One region of the Paenibacillus sp. FSL R10-2736 genome, then DNA from elsewhere that is predicted to be linked to it. Evidence: riboswitches for the same ligand, from Rfam matches in the RefSeq annotation. Region 1 holds a riboswitch; each other region holds the start of a gene.

Region 1 (5,739 bases):
TCCGCGCAACGCTGGAGTCGCTGGCCTTTCAATCCCGCGATGTCATCGGGGCGATGGAAAAAGACGCAGGCATGCCGCTCAGTGGCCTGAGAGTGGATGGAGGCGCCGTGCGCAATAATCTGCTGATGCAGTTCCAGGCGGACATTCTTGGGAGAGACGTAACCCGTACTACGTATGCGGAGACCACAGCGCTCGGCGCTGCGCTACTGGCAGGACTCACCTCCGGCATATGGACCCGGGAGCAGCTGGAGAGCTTCAATAAGGCCGAGAAGGTATTCTCACCGCAGATGGAGACGGAAGAGCGTGAACGCCGTTACAATGCCTGGCAGGACGCGGTGTCTCGGACTATGGGCTGGGAGAAGCATGAAGGACAGAGGTAACAAGAACAGCTGCTGATATGGCAGACTGCGCTTACCGGATGAATCGGATAGATTCACCTCAGGCAGGATGAACGCTGCAGGTTCTGCCTGGGGAGAGTCGGGCCCTGACGTATACATAAAGAAACAGCCCGCTGGCAGGAATTCTGCTGCGGGCTGTTTGGATATCAACAAGAAACTATAAGTTCAACAGCTAGGACTAATACTCCATTACAAAAGCGACATTCTGCCATCCGGCGCCTACTGTCCAGAACAGGACCTTGTCTCCGCGTTCCAGCTGTCCGGTAGTCACTGCTTTGTGCAGGGCAATAAACGGGCTGCTGGTGGAGGTGTAGCCGAATTCATCCCCGATGTAGACGGCTGCATCAGCGTCAATTCCGGTTTTGCCGGCAACGGCCTTGATATTCGGAAGTGACAACTGCGAGAAGCAGGCGGCCTTGATGGATTCAGGTGCGATTCCGTTATTGCTGAGCAGGGTGTTAATTGATTCTGAAGCAGCATCCACACAGATGGAATCATCGAACGGGATGAACTTCACATTGAATTCTCCGGCAGCCACACCCGTACGTCCGAGATTGGCTAAACCTTCCGCCGGGAACAGCGAGTTGCCGTACACGCAGGTATCGGTCTGATAGATTGAATCAATGAAGCCTACCGAATTCTCGTCACGCTCCAGAATGAGCGCGGCAGCTGCATCGCCGAAGTTGGCGTAATATACCGGGTCATTCTTGTCCGCATGCGGGGCAACGTAGTCAGAACCGATGACAAGCGCACGGCGGATTCTCGGGTTCGCCATCATTTGACGGCTGACCTGTTCAACCGAAGCGGTCATTCCTGCACAGTTGGCATTACTGTCGATACAGATCGTATGCGATGCACCATTAATCAGGCGGTGAATCATCAATGAGTTCGTTGGGAAAATATATTCAGGAGTCTGGCTTGCATAAGCGATCAGGTCAATGTCTGCGCCGGTCAGGCCGGTCTTGTCCAGTACATTGCTTGCGGCTTCAAAAGCCATCGTCAGGGAGTTCTCATCCTTGCTGTCGATACTGTAGCGGTTTTCACGGCCAAGAGCAGCCAGCAGGCCACGGATATCAATTCCCTTCTCATCGAAGTGCTGAATGAAGAAGTCATTGCCGATGCTTTTGCTTGGATGATAGATATCAATGTCCTTAATGCGAATCCCTGCCATAGTAAACCTCCTAAAAGTTTGGGTAGCCCGTAAGCATACACTTAGTTTCGTGAGCGAATCTTGCGTTTCAAACCGCTAATAATGGTTTAAAAATAAGTTATCCTAAGCTTGTACCGTAGACGTGATTTCCAGGTTTTCGAGTCCTGCTTTGCGGCCCAGACGTGCCAGCTGCATTTTGAGAATAGGGTTATTCTCAAGGGTAAGGCTCACTTTTTGGAAGCCGTCTGCCTTGAACATAATGAAGCAGCCTTCGAGCAACGGCACAACATCAGGAGCGGTTACATTCAGCTTGCGGCAATCGATATCCAGTGCATATTCGGACGGGTTGATCGGATTGATGGTCTGCTGATAGGCTTGTATCGATTTAAGACCGTCCTCGTTCGAGAAGGTTCCTTCCAGCTCGATGTTAATTACTTTCTTCGCAGTGTCCGTCTTCAAAATAAATTGTCCCATGTTCATCTCTCCCGTAATTTTAATTGCATGACTATTCAGAGTGACCTGATGATTCATCATGTTGATATCCCGAAAAACTACGTTCCTGCGACTATATTCGACAAAGTGAACTTGGTTTTGGGATATTTTGCCTTCATTATAACCAGAACTTTCTTTAATACGCAATACAAAAGTCGAATGATGTAATATTATGTTGTTAATTAACGAATATCTTCCAGCGTCTCCAGCAGAACATTGAACGCCGAGATCACTCTGGGTGCGCCGATACAAGGTGTCAGATGAAGCAGGATACCTTTGATCTGATCAACGGTCATCCCCACGCGGAGCGCCATTACATAGTGAACACCCAACTGTTCAAATTGTCCCATGGTGATCAAAGAAGAGATGACAGCAATTTCTTTCCAGTCTGAACCGATGGTCGTCCGCTGAAAAATATCACCGTATGCATTGCCCATGATATACTCGGCTAATTCAGGAAAATGCTCTTTAATAGGAGCTAGGGCTTTGGCACCATAGTCCCCGGAAAGATTGGTGAAATGGTCCAGTCCGCTGTCTACGTTCATATTCACTTGTTTGCCTCCTGATAGTAAGTTGGGGAATCTGTAACATACAGCCTAGTTGAGATCCAGTGTACGGTGGGCCGTAGGAGGCATTTCGTCACGGTCGGTCAACAGCTCAATAACGGCTACGCGGTTAAGTTCAACTGCTTGGCTGATTGCAAAGGCAAACTCCTCTTGCGTCTCTGCGCGGAAGCCGGTGGCTCCCAGGGACTCAGCAAACTTAACTGCATCCATAGGGACTTCAAAGATGGTTCCATCGATACGTCCGGTTGTTTTTTCCATTCCCTTAAGGGCCATATCCAGCTGCATATTGTTCACAACGATGAAAATAACCGGAATATTCTTGCAAACCGCTGTGTTAATTTCAGTTCCGAGCATCATGAAACAGCCGTCACCGGTAATGCAGAAGACCGTCTCTTCCGGCGCAGCCGCCTTGGCACCGATGGCCATGCCGATTGAATTCCCCATGCAGGCGAAATAGGCATCAAATACAAAGCTCCCCGGTTTCTTCACGTTGAACCATTTGACCGCATTGAAGCCGTGGCTGCCGTCATCAACAAACACGCTGCTGTTATATGGTATCAAATCGCTCATCGTGCTCATTACCGAAGCCAGCGAGAGCTTGGACAGCACAGGCAGCTCTTCAGTATAGTGATTGGAGATCTCTATTTCACGTCTGGTTATGGTGGACGGATCAATCTTGCCGAGATACAGCTCCAGGTTGTCACGCAAATCGCCGCCGACGGAAATGGTATCGGAAGTCAATATTTTACCGACAAAGGTTGGATCAACATCAAACTGGATCAGCTGATCCGGATGATTCTCCTTCTTAAGATTGCATATGGTCATATCGCTCAGACGCGAACCAAGCACGATAAACAGATCACTGTTGTTCAACATCTCATCACCGTGCGTACATCCGCCAACGCCCACAGGACCGTGATAGAGCGGGTGATCCGCAGCAATGGCTCCTTTACCGCCGGGGGAGGTCACTACAGGTATGTTGAAGGTCTCGGCCAACTGTACCAGTTCCTTGTGCGCACCGGAGCGGTTAACCCCTTTACCGGCAATGATCAGAGGCCTGCTGGAAGCATTGATCGCTGAAATGACCCGTTCGTAGTTGGCGTAGCTGACGAGCCTTTCCCGCTGCGGAAGGACAATCCGGCATTCTTCAAGGCGCTCGGTCTGAACATCAAACGGAATACATAAATGAACAGGTCCTTTCTTGTCACCAAGGGCGATAGACAGGGCATGATTGAAAATCGTACTGAAATGGTCGCCGCGTTCTACCAGCTTACTGAAAAGAGTGGCTGGTCTGAACATGTCCGCCAAATCGGCGAGATAGGATGTGGAATCCTGACACTGGGGAATCCCCAGCTCTTTAATAGACTGATGACCGGTAATGAAGAGCACCGGGAGATTGTTGGCTTTGGCGTGTGCTGCTGCGGTTAGCAGGTTCGTTCCGCCTGGACCGGAGGTGCCGAAGGCAACCCCGAGACTGCCTGTTTTCAGTGCATAGCCGCCTGCTGCGAAGCCGGAGCTGGACTCATGCCGGCCGGGAATAAACTCAATGCCATAGTCAACAAGTTTGAGAGCTATAGGACAAATGGACTTGCCAATAATACCAAAAGAATGTGTTACCCCAAGATCGCGTAATGCTTCCGCCATATAATCTGCAACTGTCTTCAGAACATCCACCCCACAAGTTGTTTTTTGATTGTATGCTAGCAATAGAAAACCTGTACTCGAAATAGGAGCACAGGCCTGTTGCACGAATCACCATAACTGAACGCGGATTCCCGGACGTTCATAGTTTTTCAGCAACCTGGCTGTCATGATCTCACCGGATAAGTGAGACTGTAGATCCATGGCTTTGCGTCATTCCCTTTCGGTGAATTTTGCCTCATATGTTGTTATCAATACAGCGAAGGATAATTTTCCTTTACAATATATTCCTCGCTCGCCTTTTGTCAATAAGCCGTTTGCAGCAAAACGCGAAATTTGGCGAATATTCAGATGTAATAGGAGATGAAATATTAGATATTCAAACTTTTGAAAATGGATGCGTCTGGAAGACCAAAGTCTTATAATGCAAATGCAGAAAAAGAGCAGAATTTAATCTGCATAAGTCATAAGCCTCATAACATCGTAGGAACCTCCTGAAACTATGCAGATGTATTAGAATTATAGGCTGGGAGAACCTAGAAATAGGTCTTAAGAAATAGGTGATTAAAATTTAAAATAATGTTAGTTTATTAGTAATAAAGAATTAGCAGTAAAGAAGTGCAAAGACGTTATTTTAGGGTTATGCACTATTTTAACACTTTGTGAATATTACATTACAATCTGCTTTTTCCATGCCAAAAAGAGACCGTTCCCGCAGACTGCTCTGCGGAAATGGTCTCTTGGGGCTGCTGCTAGAATTTGAAAATATGGATTGTTTTTTGCAGCTGGAAGACAGATTGTGTCATCTTCTCGGTCTCTTCCGCTACGGACTGCAGGGCATGAATTTGTTCGTTCATCGCCGCAGATACCTCCTCGGTACCTGCTGCCGTCTCCTGGGTAATGGCCGAGATATTCTCGATCGCCCCGGAGATCTTGAGCGCACTCTCCAGCATCAGATCACTCTCTGCGGAGAAGGAGGAGATCTGCTCGGTTATGTATTGCACGCTATGTACGATCTGCGCGAAAATATGTGCTGTCTCCGTTATCATCTCGTTCTGCACCTGAACAACCTCTTCATTAATAGCGATGTTATCGATAGCCTGCTTGATATCGGCCTCGATGCTGCGTACCAGCCCGAACACTTCCTTGGTGGAGGCGGTTGATTCTTCGGCAAGCTTGCGGACCTCCTGTGCTACAACTGCGAAACCGCGTCCGTGCTCACCTGCACGTGCAGCTTCAATTGAGGCGTTAAGCGACAAAAGATTGGTTTGTTCGGCAATTTCCGTGATGGTCTTGGTGATCATGGTAATGCCGCGGGCATTCTGTGAGAGCGCTTCGATCGTATCTGCTACTTTTTGTGTAGCCTGGATATTCTTCCGCATGCCTTCGGCTTGAGTGTCCACGGACTGACGTCCCTTTTCAACCAGCTCCAGTGTATGGGCGGAGCGTTTATTCATTTCCTTGGTAGAGTTCGTATAATTGGAGACTTTGG
Region 2 (5,739 bases), on a different contig from region 1:
CGGTAAAGCCGACGCCGACAGTGAAGCCGACGCCGACACCAACGGTAAAGCCGACGCCGACAGTGAAGCCAACGCCGACACCTAAGTGCACTCCGACGCCAACACCGACAGTGAAGCCAACACCGACAGTGAAGCCAACACCGACAGTGAAACCAACGCCGACAGTGAAACCAACGCCGACAGTGAAGCCGACGCCGACAGTGAAACCAACGCCGACAGTGAAACCGACGCCGACAGTGAAGCCAACACCGACAGTGAAGCCAACACCGACAGTGAAGCCAACGCCGACAGTGAAGCCAACGCCGACAGTGAAGCCAACGCCGACAGTGAAACCGACACCGACAGTGAAGCCAACGCCGACAGTGAAACCGACACCAACGCCAACGGCGGCACCGACACCAACGCCAACAGCTGCACCAACACCGACACCAACGGCAGCGCCGACACCAACGCCAACAGCTGCGCCAACACCGACACCAACGGCAGCACCGACACCGACACCAACGGCAGCACCGACACCAACGCCAACAGCGGCACCAACACCGACACCAACGCCAACGGCAGCGCCGACACCAACGCCAACGGCAGCACCAACACCGACACCAACGGTAGCGCCGACCCCAACGCCAACGCCAACAGCGGCACCAACACCGACACCAACGCCAACGGCGGCACCAACACCAACAGCAGCACCAACACCGACACCAACGGCAGCACCAACACTAACGCCAACAGCAGCACCAACACCGACACCAACGGCAGCACCAACACCGACACCAACGGCAGCACCGACACCAACGCCAACGGCAGCACCAACACCGACGCCAACGGTAGCGCCGACCCCAACACCGACGGCAGCGCCAACACCAACGCCGACAGCAGCACCGACACCGACGCCAACGGCAGCACCGACACCAACACCAACGGTAGAGCCAACACCAACGCCAACGGCAGCACCAACGCCAACGCCAACGGCGGCACCAACACCGACACCAACGGCAGCACCGACACCAACGCCAACAGCGGCACCAACACCGACAGCAGTACCAACACCAACGGTAGAGCCGACACCAACGCCAACGGCAGCACCGACACCAACACCAACAGCAGATCCAACATCAACACCGACAGTAGCACCGACACCGACGCCAACGGCAGATCCAACACCGACACCAACGGCAGCACCAACACCAACGCCAACGGCAGAGCCAACACCAACGCCAACGGCAGCACCGACACCAACGCCGACAGCAGCACCAACGCCAACGCCAACGGTAGCACCGACACCAACGCCAACGGTAGCACCGACACCAACACCAACGGCAGCGCCAACACCAACGCCAACGGCAGCACCGACACCAACGCCAACGGCAGCACCGACACCAACGCCAACAGCGGCACCAACGCCAACGCCAACGGCAGCACCAACACCAACACCAACGCCAACGGCAGCACCGACACCGACGCCAACGCCAACGGTAGAGCCGACACCAACGCCAACAGCGGCACCAACGCCAACGCCAACGGCTGAACCGACACCAACACCAACGGCAGCACCGACACCAACGCCGACAGCAGAGCCAACACCGACACCAACGGCAGAGCCAACACCAACGCCAACGGCAGAACCGACACCAACACCAACGGTAGAGCCGACACCAACGCCAACAGCGGTACCGACACCAACGCCAACAGTAGAGCCAACACCGACACCGACAGTAGCACCGACACCAACGCCAACGGCAGAACCGACCCCAACACCGACACCGACACCAACACCAACACCAACACCAACACCAACGCCAGAGCCGACACCAACACCAACGCCAGAGCCGACACCAACACCAACACCAACACCAACACCAACACCAGCGCCGACTTTACCACCGGCACCAGTGCCATCGTCTGCACCGCCCGTCTTTATTAATGTAGTGCCAACGCCGACTCCAATAATCGGCTATATTGTAAATCCAGATACCATAATCATTGATGATCCGCTGCCTTTGGGCCCTGTGGCAACAGTAACACCTCGGCCGTTAGTGGTGACACCAAGTCCAACCCTAACGCCAAGCCCAAGCGCAACACCAAGTCCAACACCGATTGTGACAATCATTGATGAAGAGATTCCGTTAGGCAATGTACCTGCGGATGCCGCGCTCCCGAAGACTGGTGAGTCCAGTCCGGCTCCTTATTACTTAGTCGGTCTAGCCCTTGCAGGATTGGGAATATTCCTCGGCAGAAGATCCAGAACAGATAAACGTAAATAAATGCAATCCGTAAGATCCTTTCCGAAAGGCTGGCGATATCACCGCTAAATCGGGAAAAGGCTGCTTTGGGAGAAGACGTTCTCCTGAAAGCAGCCTTTTTTATGTGGGATATACATTTGTTATTATGTTTCCTCGTAAAAGAAAATGTGCTAAGGAGAAAGAGGTGCGTCTTTACGATCATGGGCCCTCATGTTTATATTAAAAATTGTAATATTAAAATTAGTTCTTTATACATGGTTCCAAAATATTCTTGTAGGTGCCATCGAGGGCGATGAGAGGATCGGGATTTAGGTGAAAAAGCTATAGATTCTTTAAAAAAACCTTTTGTAACAGTGCTTTGGAATGAATCAGCAGATATAATCTATTACCAGATGTTTCAAAGGATTTCATTGACAATCAGCCTTGATAGCGGATAAACTAAAAATAGTTCCAAAGTAACGAATGTCATAGACATTAGTATAAAAGTTTGATTTAGTACATAATTTCACAACCTAATCTTCCACTGACGTATAAACGCAAACCGTTCGAAAGGACGGGACGCAAAGTCCAGGAGTCTAAAGCGCGATGGAGCGCAATGATCGTCCGACTGCCGTAAAGAGAGCAATCCTCTTTCCGGCGGTCTTTTTTTGTTATATAAATGTGGCCTATATCTATATTAACTGTGAGGTGAGCTGTATGTTCCAATTAAAAAAATTCAAACGACTTACGGTGTTCGGACTTATAGCAGTTCTGATTGTGGGAAGCGGCGGAATTATTTCACTGGGGAGCACCTCAGTTAAAGCCGAGGGCAACTCTTTGCCGGGCAATGCATCCAAGTATAATGTGTTCATCTTGGGAGATGTTGATGTTAAACATAGTGATATTGAAGGTAGATTAGCTGCCGGCGGAAACGTGAATTTAAATGTTAATTATTCTGTGGGACATAGTCTTACTAGTGAGGAAACGAAGGAAGCCTACTCTCTCATCGCCGGTGGTAATCTGTATTATTCCCAGGGAGAAACCGTGGGTGATGTAGTCTACGGGGGAGTTATAGCGGCAGCGGCGGCCCGCGCGGGGGAACAGGAAGCTTACAACAACAAGTAAATGTTGTGGACTTTGCAGCCGAGTTCAGTTTGCTCCGTGAGAAATCTCAGCAGCTTGCTTCTCTGCCTGTTAATGGGGTTACCACTGCCAACTCCGGTAATTTCTTTTTGGAAGGTACAAATTCGGATGTTAACATATTTACTGTAGACGGCAGCAAGCTGTCTAGTGCAAATGAGTTGAGAATTAAGATTCCCGATAGCTCAACAGCTATAGTTAATATCTCCGGTACTTCAGTAACTATGAAGAATATGGGGACTGGAATTAATGGTAACGGAAATAAGGATAACGCTATGAACAGTAAAGTGTTATATAACTTCAGTCAAGCGACCAGTCTTCAAATCGAAGGTATCGGAGTTCTGGGATCTGTGCTGGCTCCATATGCCTCTATTCAATTTAATAATGGTCAAATCAACGGGAATCTGATCGGAGCTTCGCTCTCAGGATCGGGAGAATCCCACCATATACCTTATAAAGGCCAAGATCCGCCAACGGCAACGCCGACGCCACCGGCAACGACGCCGACGCCAACAGCAACACCAGCAGCGACACCGACGGCAACACCGGCAACGACGCCGACGCCAACAGCAACACCAGCAGCGACACCGACGGCAACACCGGCAGCGACGCCGACGCCAGCAGCGACGCCGACGCCAACAGCAACACCGGCAGCGACGCCGACGCCGACGGCAACGCCAGCAGCGACGCCGACGCCAACACCGGCAGCGACGCCGACGCCAACAGCATCGCCGGCAGTGACACCGACGCCAACAGCAACGCCGGCAGTGACACCGACGCCAACAGCATCGCCAGCAGCGACGCCAACGGCAACACCGGCAGCGACGCCGACGCCAACAGCAACGCCGGCAGTGACACCGACGCCAACAGCATCGCCAGCAGCGACGCCAACGCCAACGGCAACACCGGCAGCGACGCCAACAGCAACACACAGCGGCACCAACGGCAACACCGACAGTGGCACCAACGGCAACGCCGACAACAGCGCCAACGCCGACACCAACGGCAACGCCAACAACAGCGCCAACGGCAACGCCGACAGCGGCACCAACGGCAACACCGACAGCGGCACCAACGGCAACGCCGACAACAGTGCCAACGGCAACACCGACAGCGGCACCAACAACAGTGCCGACCGCTGTACCGACAGTGGCACCTACAGCGGCACCAACAGCAACCAGCACGAGCGTCTTTGTCCCAAGCTTCGTATTTCCGACATCAACCGCTCCGACAGTGATTGGGACTATTGTGACTGATACTGACACGACTATTATTGATGACCCGGTTCCTCTCGGGCCGGCAGCATCACCGGTTGTGACGGTGATGACAACAACAGCGCCACAGCCAGTTGTGGAGGTTCCTGCACCTGGACCTTCACCTGTAGCAGGACCGGCACCTGAAGAAATCATTATCGATGACGAGATTCCTCTGGGTAGTGTGACTGCAGAGCAAACCCTGCCGCAGACGGGTGAATCAAGTCCTGCGCCGTACTATATTGCGGGTGTTGCTCTTGCCGGTCTGGGCCTGCTTCTTAGAAGAACTGCCAGAGTGAACAAGCGCAAATAATTATGATTAAGCCGCTGTGTTTGGATGAGGGCTGCTGCCGGAGAGATTCTCCGGGAAGCAGTCTTTTTGTATACGGGGAGCGCATTCAATTCGTAGCTCACTACTTACACACACCAGACAGCGCCGGACTGACGGCAGTGTTTTTAGTTGGACGGATACCATGCTATACTATGCTCAAATTATTTATCTAAAAAAGCTGAGAATACTCCACCCTCGATAGGTTGGGGATGAATCAGCAGTTTTCGATTTCAATACGAACATATGTGCTATAATATGAATGAGATCACTAAAAGGAGGTGTTGCACATGCTCGTGTCTGCGCAGGAGGTTTCTTCGAAACCCCTGGTTCATCAAGCCTATAAATATCGGATCTACCCCAATACAGAGCAACAGCAACTCATTCGTCGAATGTTTGGCTGCTGCCGTTTTGTGTTCAATTACTTCTTGGAAGCTTGGAATCAAAGGTATGTGGAAACGGGAAAAGGCTTGTCTTATCACGCTTGTGCAACACAACTCCCCGGTTTAAAAGCACAATACGACTGGCTGAAAGAAGTCGATAGCATCGCTTTGCAGTCGGCTGCTCGTCATGTGGCGGATAGCTTTGATCGTTTTTTCAAGAAGCAAAATCAAGCGCCACGCTTCAAGAGCCGAAAGCATCCGATTCAAAGTTACACGACCAAATTCACCAACGGGAATATCGCCATGGAGGGCAGTCGCTTGAAGCTCCCAAAACTCGGCTGGATACGTTTTGCAAACTCCCGGAAGCTGGAAGGCCGGATATTGTCCGCTACCGTTCGTAAAAACGCCAG
Region 3 (5,739 bases), on a different contig from region 1:
AAATCCCTACCGATACCGGGGACTTCCGGCTGATCGACCGTAAAGTCTGTGATGTGCTGCGCGGTCTGAAGGAGAAGAACCGGTATGTCCGGGGTCTGGTAAGCTGGGTAGGCTTCCGGCAGACCATGGTAGAATATGTGCGGGAGGAGCGCTTTGCCGGGGAAACGAAATATCCGCTCAAGAAAATGATCCGGTTTGCGCTCGACGGCATCACCTCCTTTTCCCACAAACCGCTCAAAATCGCATCTTATATCGGATTCTTTCTGTCCTTTTCCAGCTTCATCTATCTATTCCTGGTATTGTTCCAAAAAATCTTTACCTCCTGGACCGTACCCGGATGGGCATCTATAGTCGGCGTGAACCTGCTCTTCAACGGGATTGTACTGATGCTGCTGGGGGTAATTGGTGAGTATATCGGACGGATCTATGATGAGTCGAAGGACAGACCGCTCTATATTGTACGTGAGACCAAAGGCTATCCGGATGCGGAAATAGAAGACACGCGGAAGGAAAGCGATTATGCCAGATAAGAGATGGAGTGCGGGGTTCATCCAGTTCCTGAAATTCAATGCGGTAGGCCTGCTGAATACACTGATTGACTTTGCTGTATTCACACTGCTGCATTCCCTTGGGATGATCAACACCCCTGCGCAGATTATTTCCTATAGCGCCGGTACGGCCAACAGCTTCTTCTGGAACAAAAAGGTGACCTTTCGCGACCGGGACAGAGGTAATAAAGAGGGCTTCGACCGGATGCAGCTGGTTAGGTTTATCGTGCTGAACCTGGTGGTGCTTGGTATATCGGTGCTGCTGATTCATATATTGACCGATTCCCTTGGTATTCAAGTGTTGATCGCCAAAGTGCTGGTCACATTTGTTACGGTGATCATTAATTTCTTCGGAAGCCGGAAATGGGTATTCTGAAAATTAAGAAGCATTGCTTCTTAATTTTTTCCGGGAGGGTAACATCTATTCTATATTACGGAGGCGATTGTCATGCGGAAATTATCCTATTTGATTATACTTGCCGGGGTACTGATTATGCTCTATCCCAAAGGAAGCGAATGGTACAATGACCGTCAGCAGCAAAAGCTGCTGGAAGAGGCTGAACAGGCCTACAGTGAAATCGTTCCGTCTGCGTCAGCTCCGGCCAGTGCTGATCTAAGTAAGCCTTACGCGGAAGTAACCCAGCTGCTGGCGGATGAGTCGGCTGCGGAAGAGCCAGAACCCTCTGCTGCGCCTGAGATTGAAGTCGGAGGCAAGGTGATGGCAATCATCGAAATCGACAAAATAGATCTGAAGCTGCCTGTGCTGGAAGGCGCCACCAAGGCGAATATGAAGCATGCTGCTGCGCATATGAAGGAGACGGCTCCGCTTGGCTCTGCTGGGAATGCTGCAATTGCAGCGCATAGATCAAGAACTACGGGAAGGCTATTCAACAGATTGAATGAAGTTGGAGTCGGGGACACTATTTCCGTTACAACCGGCAAGCAGGCATACAATTATGTAGTTTATGATGTGACTATTGTGGAACCAACCGATGTATCCGTATTGAAAGGGAATAAGGATGACAAGATTCTAACACTCATTACTTGTGATCCGCTGGTGAATCCAACGCATAGACTTATCATTCACGCAAAGTTATCGTGATGTTTGTAGAATAATGACGGAAAAACTTAAAATACTTAAAATTTTTATTTGTTTTCGCGGAAATCTAGTGATTTAGGTCTTGATAATAGAAATAGATATGGTAAGATATAACTATACAAAGCTAATACACGATAAACGGCAAACCTATCGAAAGGTAGGGACGCAAAGCTAGAGGGCCTTCCCGTAAGGATGGCAGCCAGCTACCGAATGAAGAGGCTTTTTTTGTTTGTTCTTATTGTGAATCTAGCATTTTATGGTAGAAGCAAGGACAGATAAAGCTTATACGATAACGGCAAACCTATCGAAAGGTAGGGACGCAAAGCTAAAGGGCCTTCCCGTAAGGATGGCAGCCAGCTACCGAAAGGGGTTTTATCCAATGAAGAAGTTCTATTTAATGTTGGTTACACTATTCGTAGTGGTTACGTCGGTGCAGACAGGTACAGCTCAAGCTGCTAATGCGGATGCAAGCTGGTTGAACATAGGTCAACTTGATCAGGGTGTTATCGGAGTTTCTTATAATGTTCCTAAGGATAAGAAGATTAAGCTGATGATCACCAAAGATAATAACAGCTACACCTACAACTTATACACTTCCAAACCAACTGAAACATTCCCGCTTCAACAAGGTAACGGTTCATACAAGGTTTCCGTACTTGAGAACACTACCGGCAACAAATACAAAGTAATCTCTTCCGAGACGGTAGATCTTAGCCTGAGCAACGCCAACGCCGTATATCTGAGCTCCGTACAGAATGTTAAATGGAGTTCTTCCGATAAAGCAGTTCTGAAAGCAACACAGCTTACACAAGGTTTGACATCAGATGAAGACAAAGTGAAGGCTATCTATAATTATATCGTAGCCAATGTGAAATATGATTATTCCCTGGCTTCCAGTGTTACTACAGATTACATCCCTAACAACGACAGCACCTTGGCTACCAAGAAGGGGATCTGCTACGATTACGCTTCCTTGTTCGCTACTATGCTTCGCAGTGAAGGCATTCCTACCAAACTGGTTATGGGTAACACAAGTTATGTGACTTCTTACCACGCTTGGAATGAAGTGTTCCTTAATGGCAAATGGGTAACTATTGATACTACAGTTGATGCTGGACTTGCCAAGAACAGCAAAACAGCAGATCTGGTTAAAGTGGCAAGTAAATATACTGCAGCTAAGTTCTACTAAGAGCACAGATGCATTCATAGTTTCATTGAGGATAACCCGCTTAGTAACTAAGCGGGTTATTTTTATTTTGGAAAAGGTTGCTTTTTGGTAGAGAGATAGGGTATTATAAATAAGCGTTGTTGGAGCGGCAAACTTAATAAGAAATGACTTAAATAAGTGATTTCAAAATAAAGCTTGCATTACTCGAATGAACGTGATATATTATAAGAGTTGCTGGTGACGCGGTAAGCGCCGCTGACAACGAGCTTGATCTTTGAAAACTGAACAACGAGTGAGTATCGGAAATCACTTCGGTGAGATCCAAATTAGAGAATATAACAATTCTCGTCAGATGTTTCAAAATGAGCAATCGCTCTTTCTAAATACAATTTGGAGAGTTTGATCCTGGCTCAGGACGAACGCTGGCGGCATGCCTAATACATGCAAGTCGAGCGGAGTAAGAATGGAAGCTTGCTTCCATTCTTACTTAGCGGCGGACGGGTGAGTAACACGTAGGCAACCTGCCCTCAAGACTGGGATAACTACCGGAAACGGTAGCTAATACCGGATAATTTCTTTCCTCTCCTGAAGAGAGAATGAAAGGCGGAGCAATCTGCCACTTGGGGATGGGCCTGCGGCGCATTAGCTAGTTGGTGGGGTAACGGCTCACCAAGGCGACGATGCGTAGCCGACCTGAGAGGGTGAACGGCCACACTGGGACTGAGACACGGCCCAGACTCCTACGGGAGGCAGCAGTAGGGAATCTTCCGCAATGGGCGAAAGCCTGACGGAGCAATGCCGCGTGAGTGATGAAGGTTTTCGGATCGTAAAGCTCTGTTGCCAGGGAAGAACGTCCGGTAGAGTAACTGCTGCCGGAGTGACGGTACCTGAGAAGAAAGCCCCGGCTAACTACGTGCCAGCAGCCGCGGTAATACGTAGGGGGCAAGCGTTGTCCGGAATTATTGGGCGTAAAGCGCGCGCAGGCGGTCATTTAAGTCTGGTGTTTAAACCTTGGGCTCAACCTGGGGTCGCACTGGAAACTGGGTGACTTGAGTACAGAAGAGGAAAGTGGAATTCCACGTGTAGCGGTGAAATGCGTAGATATGTGGAGGAACACCAGTGGCGAAGGCGACTTTCTGGGCTGTAACTGACGCTGAGGCGCGAAAGCGTGGGGAGCAAACAGGATTAGATACCCTGGTAGTCCACGCCGTAAACGATGAGTGCTAGGTGTTAGGGGTTTCGATACCCTTGGTGCCGAAGTTAACACAGTAAGCACTCCGCCTGGGGAGTACGGTCGCAAGACTGAAACTCAAAGGAATTGACGGGGACCCGCACAAGCAGTGGAGTATGTGGTTTAATTCGAAGCAACGCGAAGAACCTTACCAGGTCTTGACATCCCGATGAAAGCATTAGAGATAGTGCCCCTCTTCGGAGCATCGGAGACAGGTGGTGCATGGTTGTCGTCAGCTCGTGTCGTGAGATGTTGGGTTAAGTCCCGCAACGAGCGCAACCCTTGACTTTAGTTGCCAGCAGGTTAAGCTGGGCACTCTAGAGTGACTGCCGGTGACAAACCGGAGGAAGGTGGGGATGACGTCAAATCATCATGCCCCTTATGACCTGGGCTACACACGTACTACAATGGCCGGTACAACGGGAAGCGAAACCGCGAGGTGGAGCCAATCCCAGCAAAGCCGGTCTCAGTTCGGATTGCAGGCTGCAACTCGCCTGCATGAAGTCGGAATTGCTAGTAATCGCGGATCAGCATGCCGCGGTGAATACGTTCCCGGGTCTTGTACACACCGCCCGTCACACCACGAGAGTTTACAACACCCGAAGTCGGTGGGGTAACCCGCAAGGGAGCCAGCCGCCGAAGGTGGGGTAGATGATTGGGGTGAAGTCGTAACAAGGTAGCCGTATCGGAAGGTGCGGCTGGATCACCTCCTTTCTATGGAGAATCGTCACCTGCAACGGTGACATTCAAATCGGAAGCTAAAGCTTCCACAATAGAACCTTCGGGTTCGGACACTCACTCGTGTTCAGTTTTGAAAGAGCAAGTCTCTTTCGTATGCGTTTGGTGGCGATAGCGGAGGGGTTCCACACGTACCCATCCCGAACACGACCGTTAAGCCCTCCAGCGCCGATGGTACTTGGACCGAAGGGTCCTGGGAGAGTAGGACGCCGCCAAGCGAACAATCAATTTATTGGTTGATTCACAATGTTATCTGTTATATGGGCTTTTAGCTCAGTTGGTTAGAGCGCACCTCTGATAAGGGTGAGGTCGGTGGTTCGAGTCCACCAAGGCCCACCATATAACATTTTAGAATTGAATACCTATATGGGGCCATAGCTCAGCTGGGAGAGCGCCTGCCTTGCAAGCAGGAGGTCAGCGGTTCGATCCCGCTTGGCTCCACCAATACTTCTTTACAAGATTATATGCAAGAACTTGATCCTTGAAAACTGGATACCGAAACGAATTTGCGTTTTAGAACATCTTTTAGCTGAAACTTGTGTAAGCAAGTTGAAATAGTTATTAGTTGATACAATTCATTCGTCAGGAAATAACGGGCTTTGAAGCAATTCAATGTTCAATATTTCTCCTGCGGAGAAAATTGTGGTTAAGCTAATAAGAGCACACGGAGGATGCCTAGGCGCCAGGAGCCGACGAAGGACGTGGCGAACAACGAAACTGCCTCGGGGAGCTGTAAGCAAGCTTTGATCCGGGGGTGTCCGAATGGGGAAACCCAGCTGTGGTAATTCGCAGTTACTCATTTCTGAATACATAGGAAATGTAGAGGCAGACCAGGGGAACTGAAACATCTAAGTACCCTGAGGAAGAGAAAACAATAGTGATTCCGTCAGTAGCGGCGAGCGAACGCGGAACAGCCTAAACCAAGGGGCTTGCCCCTTGGGGTTGTGGGACGTCT
Region 4 (5,739 bases), 4.0 Mb from region 1:
CGCGTAAGTGAACGTAAAACCTTGGAACAAGAGTGTTATGTTTCCCCTTCGCTGCTACAGCGAGCGGAAATCCCTTGGAACAAGATGCACTTAATCCCTTAAATCTCTCACTGCCGCATAGTTGAGCGGCGCCGCCTTGGAACAAGCGTGAAATGGCTTTGTCCCCGCAAAAGCAGGCGGGGCAGCCACAGGCTATATTGCCGTAACAACCAGCGGCAGCAGTTAATTCTATTGCCGCTCAACCAAGCGGCAATAGCCGGATCTTTAGCCGGGAGCTTCGCCTGTGGGCGAAGCGAATAAGCCAGCTGTTATGTAATGGAACGGAGAGGAATTTTGGAACTGTAGGAGCGTTAGCGTCCGCCTGAAAGCTTTCCGTAGGAAAGCTAGCTTCGGAAGCATATGCTGTCTCCGGATTTCTACCGCGATAAGCGGTTTAAATCAGGAAATCTGGAGACGGGCAGCGGCCGAAAGTCCAAACATTCCTTGCAGTGACCCTCATAACAGCCCGCCTTTTTGGCTTAAGCAAACGCAGCCAGTTCCCAATAACAATCCGATATTTTCGCGACATCACATAAACTTAGGAGGGTTCACTTATGAAACTAGTACTTCTATCAGGCGGTTCTGGTAAACGGCTCTGGCCTTTGTCCAATGATTCACGTTCGAAGCAATTTCTGAAAGTACTGGAAAGCCCGGCAGGTGAACCGGAATCCATGGTACAGCGGGTATGGAGACAGCTGCAGGAGACAGGGATGGCGGAATCGTCCTACCTGGCTACCGGCCGCAGCCAGGTAGAGATGATTCAGAGCCAGCTGGGCAGCGGGGTGCCGATTATCGTTGAGCCGGAGCGGCGCGATACCTTCCCTGCCATCGCACTGACAGCAGCTTACCTGTATTCGGTCGCCGGTGTTTCACCAAGCGAGACGGTAGCCATCCTGCCCGTCGATCCTTATGTGGAGTCGTCCTTCTTCGAAACCGTTCTGCAGCTGGAGAGCACGATGCTGGAGAGCGGCGCCAATCTGGCGCTGATGGGCGTAGTTCCGGAGCATGCCTCCGAGAAATACGGCTATATCATTCCTACCAGCGCCGAAGCGGGGGCGAGCGGGTATCTGCAGGTGAGCCACTTCCAGGAGAAGCCGGACCGCAAGCAGGCTGAGGAGCTGATCAGCCGGAACGCGCTCTGGAACTGCGGCGTGTTTGCTTTCCGTCTAGGTTATCTGCTGGATATTCTGCAGCGCAAAGGACTGCCGCTGAACTATGAGGAACTGCAGAAGCAGTATAAACTGCTGGCTTCCATCAGTTTTGATTACGAAGTGGTGGAAAAAGAAGAGAATATCGTGGTTCAGCCTTACGCCGGATTCTGGAAGGATCTGGGCACCTGGAACACGCTGACTGAAGAAATGACCAGCAATCATGTCGGCAAAGGCTTCGTCACTGCAGATTCCGAAGGCACCTGCCTGATCAACGAGCTGGACATTCCGATCACCGTGATCGGAGCGAAGGATCTGATTATCGCCGCCAGCCCGGACGGAATTCTGGTTACGCACAAGGCGGAGAGCCCGCGCATTAAAGAAGTGCTGAAATCTTTTGAACAAAGACCGATGTACGAAGAACGCCGCTGGGGCCACTACAAGGTAATTGATTATGTGAAATATGCGGAAGGCAATGAGGTGCTGACGAAGCGGATCTTTATCTCTGAAGGTAAAAATATCAGCTATCAGCTGCATCACAAACGCAGTGAAATCTGGACCATTGTCAGCGGTGAAGCCAGCATTGTGCTCAATGAGAAAATGCATAATGTGAAGGCGGGGGATGTCGTACGGATTCCGGAAGGCACCAAGCATGCGATCCTGGCATTGACAGATATGGAATTTATCGAAGTGCAGACCGGCTCTGAGCTGGTGGAGGAAGATAACATCCGAATCACCTTGGATTGGGAAGATATCGCCTTACAGCAATTCATTTCGTAGGTCTAATCTATCTATATAACCAATTGTTACAAATCCAAAACAGGTATTAAGAACCATTTATTAAGAAAATTTCATTTTTGCTCTAAATTAAAACTAAATAGGGACGATACTTACGGTAAGAGGGATTAATCCTTCCAATACGACAAAGGCAAACCTAATCGAAAGATAGGGACGCAAAGCTATAGGGCCTTCGCAAGAGTGGCAGCCTGGCTACCGAAAGGAAGATGGATTTTGATAACTTACCGTAAGTCTCGTTTGCTGTGCACTGTGCTGTCTCTGGCCCTTTTATTGACTGCAGTACCTCTGGGACTCGGCGGAATGCCTTCATCTGCAGAAGCTGCATCTAGTTCCAAAGCGCCCGTTAATCCGGAGGCTTCAACCGAAGCAGTCAGATTGCTGGATGATCTGTATTCTATCACTGGAAAAGGCATTATTACCGGCCAACATGACTATCTGGAAAGTCCGGACGAATTCAGCAACAAGCTGAAGGGAACCAGCGGACAATATGCAGCTCTTCACGGCTATGAACTGGGTGTAATCAGCGGCCAATCGGAAAGTACAGCAGCGGCGCAACGCAGAAATGTTGTGAACAGCGCGATCAACTGGTATAAGGGCGGCGGCATTGTAGCCATGACTTTTCATGAGAATCTGCCGGGTACCGCATACCTCTGGTCCAATGTTCAGAAACCGCTGAGCCAGGCGGAATTCAATAAATATATTACTCCGGGTACAACACAGTACACTGCATTGATTGCAGATCTGGACAAAGTGGCAGTTTCACTTAAAAGCCTGCGGGATGCTGGTGTTCCCGTACTCTGGAGACCTTACCACGAAATGAACGGTGACTGGTTCTGGTGGGGGAAGAAAAATAACTTTGCTGCGCTTTGGAATATTATGTATGACCGTTTCGTAAACGTTCATAAATTAAACAACCTGCTGTGGGTATGGAACCCCAATGCACCCAATGCCTGGTCTGATCCTTATGCGCTGACCTATCCGGGGGCTGACAAGGTGGATGTACTCGCGGCAGATATATATGAGAATGATTATATGAATAAATACCATGACAGCCTGCTTGCCCTTGCGAATGGCAAACCGATTGCCATTGGCGAGAATGGACAAATGCCAAGCACGGCAAAGCTGCAGCTCTCCCAGAAAAATTGGGTATATATGATGAGCTGGGGAAAAATGCTGTATGAAACCAACACCAATGCTACCATCAAAAGCTTCATGAGCGACAGCTATACTGTGACCCGGGACGATTATAAAGCAGGCACATTTGCTACGGCGACGCCGAAACCAACAGCAACGCCAACGCCGGTACCAACAGCAACACCAACGCCGGTACCAACAGCAACGCCAACGCCGGTACCGACAGCAACACCAACGCCGGTACCGACAGCAACACCAACGCCGGTACCGACAGCAACACCAACGCCAGTTCCAACAGCAACACCAGCGCCGGTACCGACTGCAATGCCAATACCGGTACTGACGCCGCCCCCTGCTTCCAATGATTCTGTGACGGCCCCCGTCGTTCAGAATGGTCTTCAGGGAGAATACTACAAGAACATGACGCTTTCGGGCACTCCGGTTCTGGTCCGGAATGATGCGCTGCTGAACTTTAACTGGCGCCAGGCAGCGCCGGATGCCAAGCTTGGAGTGGATAGCTTCTCCATACGCTGGACGGGTCAGATCAAACCTTCTTTCAGTGAAACCTATCAGATTATCACTACATCCGATGATGGTATCCGCGTCTATATTGACGGCACAGCTGTAATCGACAGCTGGACCAAACAGAGCGGTACCGAGCGTACAGGAAGCATAAACCTGCAGGCAGGCCGGCTGTATGATATCAAAGTGGAGTATTACGAGAATGCCGGCGATGCCAATATCCGCCTGATGTGGCAGAGTCCAAGCCAGGCGAAGGCAACTGTCCCTACAAGCGCGTTATTTGTGAACACGGCTGCTTCTTCAGCCAGCAAAGCAGCTTTGGATGCTCCGGCTGTGACTGCAACACCAGTACCAACAGCAACGCCGTTACCAGTATCAACACCAACACCGGTGCCAACAGCAACGCCGACAGCGGCACCAACGCCGACAGCGGCACCAACGCCGACAGTGGCACCAACGCCGACAGTGGCACCAACGCCGACAGCGGCACCAACGCCAGCAGCGGCACCAACGCCGACAGCGGCACCAACGCCAACAGCGGCACCAACGCCAACAGCGGCACCAACGCCGGCAGAAGCTCCATTACCGGAGAATCTTACGGCCGAGGCTCCTGCGGCGAATGGGCTGGTTGCGGAATATTTCAATAATATGACGTTGTCTGGTGCTCCGGCAGTGGTACGTACCGATGCAGTGCTTGACTTCAACTGGCGTCAAGGCACGCCGGATGCCGCAATCGGCATAGATTTCTTCTCTGTACGCTGGAGCGGTAAGCTCAAGCCGCTATACACTGAGACTTATCAGATTTATACCACTTCAGATGACGGCATCCGCGTACGGATCAATGGTGAGCTTGTGATCGACAGCTGGATGAAGCAGAGCGGGACCGAACGCACAGGAAGCATAAGCCTGACAGCCGGTCAGCTATATGATATACAAGTGGAGTACTATGAGAATCAAGGAGATGCCAGAGCACGCCTGATGTGGGAGAGTCCGAGCCAAGTTAAGGCAACGGTTCCTGCGAGCGCACTGTTTCTCCCTTCCGCTTCCTAAGATCATACCCCCGCAGCTGTATTCATTATTGGCGCTGATACTGGTTAAGACGTTACAATTCTAAATCCTATAAAGTCCAATCTTAATGGCCCTGCTTATCAGCAGGGCTACTAAGCTATAGACCATCCGGGTAATTCATTGCAGCCTCTTAAAGAGAGAACTGCATGCCTGCACGCCTAAGGCGGCAGTGAGACCCGGGGAAAGGAGATTATATTGAACACTTACCGTAAGTACAGGCTATATACGACAATTATTCCAATTATCCTTATCCTTTCTCTTCTGCCATGGGGGGAGGCGCGCAGTCTTCCGGTAGCACGTACCGTCAATACTCCTGCCGCTCCAATCAAACCCGTTAATCCCTCCGCTTCCAAGGAAGCCACCGCACTGTTAAGCTATCTTGCCGATCTCAGCGGCAAAGGTATGATCTCCGGCCAGCATGATTATCTGGAGAGTCCTGATGAATTCAATAATAAGCTTAAAAATGCAAGCGGGCAGTATGCCGTTCTGCACGGCTACGAGCTGGGAGCCATTAACAACCAGTCCGAAGAGACCATTGCTGGGCAGCGCCAAGCTGTCGTAGACAGTGCCATTAAGTGGTACAAAGGCGGAGGCATTGTGGCGATGACCTTCCATCAGAATCTGCCGGGAACCTCTCCCGAATGGACTAATGTGAAAATGAACCTGAGCCAGGCCAAATTCGACGCCTACGTTACTCCCGGAACACCCCAGTACAAAGCCCTGATCGCAGAGCTGGATGAGGTTGCCGGATATTTGGGTGAGCTGCGGGATGCAGGGGTGCCGGTCTTATGGCGGCCTTATCATGAAATGAACGGCAACTGGTTCTGGTGGGGTCAGAAGGACAACTTCGCCAAGCTGTGGGACATTGTGTATGACCGTATGGTGAACACGCATAAGCTGAATAACCTGCTCTGGGTATGGAACCCGAATGCACCGAACGAGTGGGCAGAGCCTTACAGCAATTATTATCCGGGTGCCTCCAAGGTGGATGTACTGGCAGCCGATATTTATAACAATGACTTTAAGCAAT

Evidence for each region. Region 1 has a riboswitch for cyclic di-GMP ahead of NSQ73_RS10005 (thiamine pyrophosphate-binding protein). Riboswitches for the same ligand answer to the same signal wherever they lie in the genome.
Region 2: another riboswitch for cyclic di-GMP. It lies ahead of NSQ73_RS32800 (choice-of-anchor A family protein); the one in region 1 lies ahead of NSQ73_RS10005 (thiamine pyrophosphate-binding protein).
Region 3: another riboswitch for cyclic di-GMP. It lies ahead of NSQ73_RS33560 (transglutaminase-like domain-containing protein); the one in region 1 lies ahead of NSQ73_RS10005 (thiamine pyrophosphate-binding protein).
Region 4: another riboswitch for cyclic di-GMP. It lies ahead of NSQ73_RS27320 (PA14 domain-containing protein); the one in region 1 lies ahead of NSQ73_RS10005 (thiamine pyrophosphate-binding protein).

What each region holds. Positions count from the first base shown of each region.
Region 1 is NZ_JBBOBN010000001.1:2,387,337-2,393,075, forward strand. Features, by position in the region: gene glpK (glycerol kinase GlpK) at 1-380, shown strand, start outside; gene NSQ73_RS09990 (3-oxoacyl-[acyl-carrier-protein] synthase III C-terminal domain-containing protein) at 577-1,569, opposite strand; gene NSQ73_RS09995 (hypothetical protein) at 1,672-2,022, opposite strand; gene NSQ73_RS10000 (carboxymuconolactone decarboxylase family protein) at 2,223-2,585, opposite strand; gene NSQ73_RS10005 (thiamine pyrophosphate-binding protein) at 2,637-4,280, opposite strand; cyclic di-GMP riboswitch class I at 4,399-4,495, opposite strand; gene NSQ73_RS10010 (methyl-accepting chemotaxis protein) at 5,000-5,739, opposite strand, start outside.
Region 2 is NZ_JBBOBN010000002.1:1,079,105-1,084,843, forward strand. Features, by position in the region: gene NSQ73_RS32795 (LPXTG cell wall anchor domain-containing protein) at 1-2,267, shown strand, start outside; cyclic di-GMP riboswitch class I at 2,772-2,861, shown strand; partial or broken gene NSQ73_RS32800 (choice-of-anchor A family protein) at 2,943-4,621, shown strand; gene NSQ73_RS32805 (LPXTG cell wall anchor domain-containing protein) at 4,614-4,931, shown strand; gene tnpB (IS200/IS605 family element RNA-guided endonuclease TnpB) at 5,237-5,739, shown strand, end outside.
Region 3 is NZ_JBBOBN010000002.1:1,246,968-1,252,706, forward strand. Features, by position in the region: gene NSQ73_RS33545 (glycosyltransferase family 2 protein) at 1-530, shown strand, start outside; gene NSQ73_RS33550 (GtrA family protein) at 520-924, shown strand; gene NSQ73_RS33555 (class D sortase) at 997-1,650, shown strand; cyclic di-GMP riboswitch class I at 1,778-1,858, shown strand; cyclic di-GMP riboswitch class I at 1,932-2,012, shown strand; gene NSQ73_RS33560 (transglutaminase-like domain-containing protein) at 2,045-2,836, shown strand; rRNA gene NSQ73_RS33565 (16S ribosomal RNA) at 3,203-4,760, shown strand; rRNA gene rrf (5S ribosomal RNA) at 4,886-5,002, shown strand; tRNA gene NSQ73_RS33575 (tRNA-Ile) at 5,047-5,123, shown strand; tRNA gene NSQ73_RS33580 (tRNA-Ala) at 5,153-5,228, shown strand; rRNA gene NSQ73_RS33585 (23S ribosomal RNA) at 5,429-5,739, shown strand, end outside.
Region 4 is NZ_JBBOBN010000001.1:6,375,474-6,381,212, reverse strand. Features, by position in the region: gene NSQ73_RS27325 (sugar phosphate nucleotidyltransferase) at 594-1,967, shown strand; cyclic di-GMP riboswitch class I at 2,105-2,185, shown strand; gene NSQ73_RS27320 (PA14 domain-containing protein) at 2,199-4,691, shown strand; gene NSQ73_RS27315 (glycosyl hydrolase) at 4,905-5,739, shown strand, end outside.